Regions from separate parts of the Bacillus sp. PK6-025 genome, predicted to be linked through region 1. Evidence: riboswitches for the same ligand, from Rfam matches in the RefSeq annotation. Region 1 holds a riboswitch; the other holds the start of a gene.
The links. Region 1 has a riboswitch for cyclic di-AMP ahead of M1D67_RS02770 (dicarboxylate/amino acid:cation symporter). Riboswitches for the same ligand answer to the same signal wherever they lie in the genome.
Positions count from the first base shown of each region.

Region 2: it holds a riboswitch for cyclic di-AMP, as region 1 does, so the genes downstream of both, kdpF (K(+)-transporting ATPase subunit F) here and M1D67_RS02770 (dicarboxylate/amino acid:cation symporter) in region 1, are expected to answer to the same signal.

Region 1 is NZ_CP096509.1:548,703-552,915, forward strand. Features, by position in the region: gene gsiB (glucose starvation-inducible protein GsiB) at 1-154, shown strand, start outside; gene M1D67_RS02765 (AI-2E family transporter) at 544-1,584, shown strand; cyclic di-AMP (ydaO/yuaA leader) riboswitch at 1,656-1,797, shown strand; gene M1D67_RS02770 (dicarboxylate/amino acid:cation symporter) at 1,872-3,116, shown strand; gene M1D67_RS02775 (ABC transporter ATP-binding protein) at 3,186-4,112, shown strand; gene M1D67_RS02780 (ABC transporter permease) at 4,105-4,213, shown strand, end outside.
Region 2 is NZ_CP096509.1:2,904,944-2,909,156, reverse strand. Features, by position in the region: gene M1D67_RS14910 (MFS transporter) at 1-411, shown strand, start outside; gene M1D67_RS14905 (aldo/keto reductase) at 442-1,287, shown strand; cyclic di-AMP (ydaO/yuaA leader) riboswitch at 1,540-1,682, shown strand; gene kdpF (K(+)-transporting ATPase subunit F) at 1,907-1,984, shown strand; gene kdpA (potassium-transporting ATPase subunit KdpA) at 2,010-3,683, shown strand; gene kdpB (potassium-transporting ATPase subunit KdpB) at 3,763-4,213, shown strand, end outside.

The sequences.
Region 1 (4,213 bases):
TGAAAAGGGCGGAGAAGCCACAAGCAAAAACCATGACAAAGAATTCTACCAGGAGATCGGTCAAAAAGGCGGAGAAGCCACAAGCCGAAACCATGACAAGGAGTTCTATCAAGAAAACGGTGAAAAAGGCGGACGCCAAAGAAGAAGCGGTTAATGTACGGTGAAGAGAGGGGCTGACAAACAGTCCCTCTCAGCGTGTCGACAAACCCTCGCATTCGTTGTCAGGCCTGCGCGTCGGTGCTCACGAATTGCAACATTCGCTCCGCCCCAATGCTCGGCCTTCCTAGACTGCAAGGGTTGAGGGTCACGCTGAAAGGATTTTGTCAATAATCTGGAGGGGCTGAACATCAGCCCCTCCTTTTTTATGGAAGATGCCTGCCGCTGCCGCACGAGCGCTCATATTAAAATATTATTAATTATTGATCTTCTGAAGAGATTTCCGGTCTGTTTTGTTATATAATTTACAGATGATGCATCAAATTGTAATTATAAAAGTTTGAATGCTAAAAGTTAAGGACTAAAGTACTGGTGGGAGTGTACCGAATGGCAGCGTTGATTAAATTTTTTCAGCATCCTGGGGTCAGGCGTTTTTCAGTTTTTGTTGTATTGGCGGGAGTTTTATATCTGTTCCGCAGCATGATGAATCTCATATTGCTCACATTTATCTTTACGTTTTTGATGAACCGTCTGGAAAATGTGATCCGCGGTTTTTTAAACCGCTTTATTAAAGTCAGCCAGAGACTGATTATTTCCTGTTTGTATGCGGCTCTTGCCATCGCGCTTTCGATCGGCGGTGTGGTCTATTACCCCGTGATCGTCACCCAGATTCAGCAGCTGATCAAACAAGGAAAGTATATTGCTTCTCACCCTGACAGCATTCCTTTTCTCGATATGATCACCGGTATGTTCGGCGATATCAATTTGACATCCTATTTGGAAAAAGGTCTTAACTTTATCTATACATATATCACAGATATTAGCGCGTTTGGCCTGCAGGTGGTTATGTCATTGGTTCTCAGCATGTTCTTATTGATCGAAAAAGACAAGGTCTTGAGCTTAATGGATAAATTTAAGACGAGCAAAATAGCCATTTTCTACGAGGAAATTGCTTACTTTGGTAAAAAATTCACGAGAACGTTCGGAAAGGTGCTTGAGGCTCAGTTTATTATCGCCTCCATCAATTGCGCATTGACGACCATTGCCCTCGCGATTATGGGTTTTCCTCAGCTATTCGGCCTTGCTGTCATGGTGTTTTTCCTCGGGCTGGTTCCGGTCGCAGGCGTTGTGCTCTCCCTTATTCCGTTAAGCATTATCGCCTACAGTATCGGCGGAATCGCTTATATCGTATCACTGGTATTGGTCATCATGATCGTCCATGCGATAGAGGCCTATTTCCTCAATCCGAAACTGATGTCCGCCAAGACGGAGCTGCCGATTTTCTTCACGTTTATCGTGCTGATTTTTTCTGAACATTTCATAGGGATTTGGGGTTTAATTATCGGTATTCCGATATTTGTTTTCCTGCTTGATATCCTTGATGTCACAAGTCAAGAGAAAAGCCGAACAGCGGGCACCCGAAAATAGCATATATTTGTAAATCAGAAAATTTGGTTTACATATTTCGAATTTTCAGGTATAACTGTTATATAACGAAATAGCGCCACACGTTTAATCCTTTAGTAGGAGTGGGGGACCCGATCATTTGGGGTGAATTTTTCTGTTCCCGTGCGAACTGAAAGACGGACATCTCTTCGTCCGAACCCGTCAGCTAACCTCATCAACGTGAAGAGAGTCATGTGGAACCAATTTTAATGGTAAAAGCCCATGGGAGATCTCTCATGGGCTTTTTTTGGAAAGGGGAGATATGTTATATGAAGTTAGCAACAAAAATTATTATCGCTCTATTACTCGGTGCAGTCGTCGGTATTATACTGAACGTCACTTCGCCGGATTTATTTAGCAAGCTTAATACATTTTTATTCGGGCCGCTCGGCACGATCTTCCTCAACTTAATTAAAATGCTCGTTGTACCGATTGTTTTCTTTTCTCTCACTTTAGGGGTAGCAGGACTTGGAGATCCAAAGAAACTGGGCAGAATCGGTGCCAAAACGATTTCTTTCTTTTTAGTTACAACGGCAATTGCCATTATTATCGGACTTATTTTAGCGTTGGTCATCAAACCGGGAACCATCGGAACGTATGATACAAGCGCAGCGGAATATTCAGCACAGAAAGCGCCAAGCATTGCCGAAACGCTTTTGAATATCATTCCGACAAACCCGGTTCAGGCAATGGCTGAAGGAAATATGCTGCAAATCATTGCTTTCTCCATTTTGGTCGGTCTCGGAATTACGATGCTCGGCAAAAAAGCGGACGCTCTTCTCAAAGTGGTTGAACAAGGTAACGATCTCATGATGTATCTCGTCAATCTCGTCATGAAGTTCGCACCGTACGGTACGTTCGGCTTGATTGCCGGGGCAATCGGAAGTCAAGGCTGGGACGCCATTAAAGCAATGGGGCTTTATATGATCGTCGTCATTCTGGCGCTGTTCATCCACACCATCGTCACATACGGCTCAGCGATTGCGTTTTTGGCAAAGCGGAACCCGCTCACATTCTTTAAAGATTTTTCAGAGGTTATGCTTGTTGCCTTCAGTACGTCAAGCAGCAACGCGACGCTTCCGGTTTCGATGGATGTCGCTCAAAGAAAGCTGAAAGTGCCAGAGCCGATCTCAAGCTTTGTTCAGCCGCTTGGAGCTACGATCAACATGGATGGCACGGCGATTATGCAAGGGGTAGCGACGGTCTTTATCGCTCAGGTGTACGGCAATGACCTGTCACTGACACAGCTGTTGATGGTTGTTCTCACCGCAGTGCTTGCCAGCATTGGAACAGCGGGTGTTCCGGGTGTCGGACTGATTATGCTCGCCATGGTTCTTCAAACAGTTGGCCTTCCAGTTGAAGGAATTGCGCTAATATTGGGAATTGACCGACTTCTAGACATGATTCGTACGGCTGTCAATACAACAGGTGATGCAGCATGCGCAGTCATCGTCACCGAAACGGAAAAGAAACACGGCAAAATCGAAGCCCCTCATAGTGAAGTGTCCGTGTAACTCAAAAATGATATAATCAAACAGTGCCTTTTCGGCACTGTTTATTTTTTTGGGAAAGAGGAGGGGGCTATGACAAAGCAGCCTGTTTTACATATAGAAAATGTTGATAAAATCATAGACGGCAAAACGATATTGAAGGATATCCGCTTAACGGCGGATGAAGGGGAGATCATCGGCCTGCTTGGACCGAACGGATCAGGAAAAACGACCCTCATCAAATTGATTACCGGGTTAATTAAAATGAAGAGCGGATCAATTGTCATAAACGGCTTTCCGATTGACCGCCAATTTGAAAAAGCGATCCGGTCGGTCGGAGCCATCGTTGAAAATCCAGAATTTTATCCGTATCTGACAGGCTATGAAAATCTGAAACACTATGCAAATATGCACGCTGGAATCGGTCGGGATAGACTGGCGGAAGTGATCAGCAGGGTCGGGCTAGAAGATGCCGCAGAAGACAAGGTCAAAACATACTCGCTCGGAATGAAACAGCGCCTCGGTATTGCCCAGGCGATTCTTCACCGGCCGAAGCTGCTGATTTTGGACGAGCCGACAAACGGATTGGACCCGGCGGGAATGAAAGATTTCCGCGAACACTTGCGTGAGCTTGCCGAAGAAGAAGGAACGGCGATCCTGTTTGCGACCCACTTGCTGAAGGAAGTGGAAGATTTGTGCGATCGGGTCGTCATTCTTCAACAAGGGAAAATCAAATCAACCGTCGTCCTCAATGATGCGGATGAAAAGCAGGAAAAGGCGATGCTGGAGGTACAGCCCTATGACAAAGCGCTTCAGTGGCTGAAAGACCAGGGATACGAAGCCCGCGCCGAAAAAGGTCTCCTCGCCGTAAAGGTGGCGAAAGCGCAAATTCCTGCTTTAAATCAACAGCTTGTCGCCAATGAGATTGACGTCTATTCGATCGCTCCGTTTAAGCAGTCTCTCGAGGATGAATATATGGCGCGGACGAATGGAACGGAAGAGAGGAATACTGATGTTTAAACTGATTCAAAACGAGCATGTTAAATTGCTGAAGCGAAAAGTAACATTTGTATCGCTGGCGCTGATCGCAGTCTTTCAATTTCTCCTCGCGCTCATAACGA
Region 2 (4,213 bases), 2.0 Mb from region 1:
CAAAAACCGCTTACTGCATTATTCTATATGTTCATCGCCCAAGCGGTTGTGCTTCTCATCTTAACGGCGGCTGCTCCTTATCAGGCAGCGGGCTTTATCGTCATCATGCTGATGGGATTTTTAGCATTTATGAATGTCCCCGGGCTCCAGTCCTATGTGGTAATTCTGGCTGAACGGTTTGTTCCGGGGGCGGTAGATGTCGCATCAGCTGTCAATATCGCTGCATTCAACGCCGGGATCGCGATCGGATCTTATACAGGAGGCGCCATCACACAGTCGATCGGTTTGATTCACACTCCATGGGCCGGAGCTTTGATGGTGCTCGGCGCCGTCGCGCTGACGGGCTGGAGCAGGGCGCTGGAACGAAATGACCAAAAACAAAATCAAGCTTTAAAGAAAAACTGCGCATGATGTATACAAAAATATGAGGAGGCCAATTAGATGACGGCAAAAAATCTGCAAGATCGAATCACATTGAATAACGGGTCGGACATGCCCTGGTTTGGACTAGGCGTGTTTAAAGTAGAGGAAGGGCCCGAACTGGTGCAAGCCGTAAAAACGGCAATCAAGCACGGCTACCGCAGTATCGATACGGCAGCCATCTACGGAAATGAAGAAGGGGTTGGCCAAGGAATTCGCGAAGGGTTGAAAGAAGCCGGAATTTCTAGAGAAGACTTGTTTGTAACATCAAAGGTCTGGAATGACGATTTAGGCTATGACGAAACGATTGCAGCCTACGAAGCGAGTCTCGAAAAGCTCGGGCTCGATTACCTGGATTTATACCTGATCCACTGGCCTGTTGAAGGGCGCTATAAAGCGGCGTGGAAAGCCCTTGAAACTCTTTATGAACAAGGGCGCGTAAAAGCAATCGGCGTCAGCAATTTTCACGTTCACCATCTGGAAGACTTGCTGAAAGATGCCGCCGTCAAACCGGTGATCGACCAGGTCGAGTATCACCCGCGGCTCACGCAGAAAGAGCTGCAAGCGTTTTGCCGTTCGCACAGCATCCAGCTTCAAGCATGGTCGCCGCTGATGCAAGGCCAATTGCTCAGCCACCCGCTGCTGAAAGATATCGCGGACAAGCACGGCAAGACACCTGCTCAAGTCATTTTACGCTGGGATTTGCAAAACGGAGTCATCACCATTCCAAAGTCGACAAAAGCGGAGCGAATTGCCCAAAACGCGGACGTATTTGATTTTGAACTGACCCTCGAGGAAATGAAGCAAATTGACGGGCTGAATGAAAACACCCGTGTCGGTCCTGATCCTGATAACTTTGACTTTTAACAAAAAACGGCCCCGTTCGAATTTCCGAGCGGGGCTTCGACACATTTTTTATCCGCCGTTTTTCACAGGTAAAGGCCATAACATGAAAGAGAAAACGAGATATTAAGAGAAAATAGAAGGTAATAAGTCATAAACTGTGTAAAAAAGGTTATAAAATTGATAAACGAGGAAATTTGATCATTTATGAAACTTTACACGATGATTGAACGGGCGTAATATAAATCTCATCAAAAAACTGAATAAAATTTCCAATTAACGTAACCGCTGAATTCCAATTGGAAGCGGGGGAACCAATTTTTTGTGGCGCTGCCACTTGGGGTGAATCCTTTTCAAGGTAAGGTGACTCTTTGCACCTGAATCCGACAGCTAACCTCGCAAGCGTTTAAAGAGAACCAAAAAACGTGCATAAAGCACGGTTTCTTAACTGTGCCCAAAAAAGCCGTAAGAGGTTTGTTCTCTTGCGGCTTTTTTTCGTGCAAAAAACATGAAAGGAGGTGAGCGGAGTGCTGGATATCGTGATGCTGGCCATTGTCGCATTTTTAGCGGGGATGATGTTTCTGTTGCTGAGATGGGCGGGGAAAACCGCTGATCAATCATAAATGTGAAAGGAGTGATTGCCATGGCGCTATTGGCAGCGGGAGCAGCCGCCATGTTTGTCTATTTGACTTATGCTTTATTGAATCCTGAGAAATTTTAATTGTACACAAATTGGGGGTATTGAAATGACGTCGCTCATATCCATCTGTTTTATCCTGCTTGCCGCATTGCTGGCAGCCAAACCAATGGGGCTTTACATAGCGAAGGTATTTGACGGCGCCCCGTCCAAAATCGACCGGTTTTTCCTTCCGGCGGAACGCTTGCTGCTTGAGCTGGGCGGAGTAAAAGGAGAAAACCAATCGTGGAAGAAATACGCCGCCGCGCTGGTACTCACGAATACGGCGATGATTTTCATCGTTTATCTCGTTTTTCGTCTGCAGGGTGTACTGCCTTTAAATCCTGAAAAGGTCGCGGGAATGGAACCCACACTGGCTTTTAATACGGCAGTCAGTTTTATGACGAATACAAATTTGCAGCATTACAGCGGCGAAAGCGGTCTGTCCATGCTTTCGCAGATGATTGCGATCACCTTTTTAATGTTTGCCGCTCCCGCTACGGCGCTGGCAGCCGCGGTTGCGATGATTCGGGGGCTCGCCGGGAAACCGTTCGGCAACTTTTTTGTCGATTTGGTCCGTTCGATCACGCGGATTTTACTGCCGATCACAGTTGTGGTGTCGCTTGTTTTCGTCGCCCTAGGCGTACCGCAGACGCTTGACGGTTCCGTGACAGCCCATACGGTGAGCGGAGGTGAGCAGTCCATTGTTCGGGGGCCGGTGGCGTCCTTTTTATCCATCAAAGAGCTGGGGAACAACGGCGGGGGGTATTTTGGCGTCAACTCTTCTCATCCATTTGAAAATCCGAATGGATGGAGCAATGCGATACAAATTTTATTAATGCTCTTGATTACCATCTCACTGCCGTTTACGTATGGGAAAATGGTTGGGAATCTGAAGCAAGGCCGCATTCTTTTTGTATCCGCAGGTCTTTTGTTTTTGCTTTCAGCCGGGGCAGCTTTCATGGCGGAATCGCAAGGCAATCCCGTCATCAATCAGCTCGGAATCGAGCACACAGAAGGCAGCATGGAAGGTAAGGAAGTGCGTTTTGGAACATTGAATTCAGCTTTTTATGCGATGGTTACCACCGCGAGCGAGACAGGAGCTGTCAATACGATGCACGACACGCTCACGCCACTAACGGGTCTTTTGGCATTGCTTAATATGATGCTGAACACGGTGTTTGGCGGAATAGGCGCCGGATTGATGAACATGCTTCTATACGCGATGGTTGCGGTTTTTCTGTCGGGCTTAATGGTCGGAAGAACGCCTGAGTTTTTAGGCAAAAAAATTGAAGGAAATGAAATGAAGCTTTTAGCCGTTACTCTGCTGATTCATCCTTTGTTAATCTTAGGGGCGTCAGCGCTTGCCGTCATGACGCAAGCGGGTCAGGCTGCAATTTCAAATCCCGGATTTCACGGGATCAGCCAGATTTTATACGAATATACGTCTTCAGCCGCGAATAACGGTTCAGGATTTGAAGGGCTCGGAGACGCGTCGCCTTTTTGGAATATAACAACGGGAATTGTGATGTTTATCGGCCGTTATTTCTCAATTGTCACACTGCTCGCAGTTGCGGGGTCACTTTTGAAAAAGCAAACCGTTCCGGAAACAATCGGAACATTTCGCACCGATTCAAGCCTGTTCAGCGGGATTTTTATCGCTTCGATCCTGATCGTCGGGGCTTTAACATTCTTTCCGGTGCTTGTGTTGGGACCGGCCGCAGAATATTTAACATTACGATAAGGGGGCTTTACTCATGAACGATTTGCATCATTCCAGTCAACAGGCCACACCGGATGCCGTTCACACAACAAAGCAAACGATGAACGACACGATCATCAAAGATGCGGTCAAACATGCCTTTTTAAAATTAGATCCGCGAACTATGATCAAAAATCCGATTATGTTTGTCGTAGAAGTTGGATTTTTCATAACGGTTCTGCTTTCCGTGTTTCCCCGGTTTTTCGGCAGTACGGCGGCTCCCTGGTTCAATCCGGCGGTTTCTTTCATTTTGCTGATCACCGTGTTATTCGCGAATTTCGCCGAAGCGCTGGCTGAAGGAAGAGGAAAGGCGCAGGCCGATTCTTTAAAACAGACGAAAAAAGGGGTTTCGGCCAATAAAGTAATGGATGACCGCATTGAGAAGGTAGCGTCTGCCGAGCTTAGAAAGGGGGACATCGTCATCGTCTCCCAGGGAGAAATGATACCTGGCGACGGTGAAGTCATCGCGGGTCTCGCATCAGTAGACGAATCGGCCATCACGGGAGAGTCTG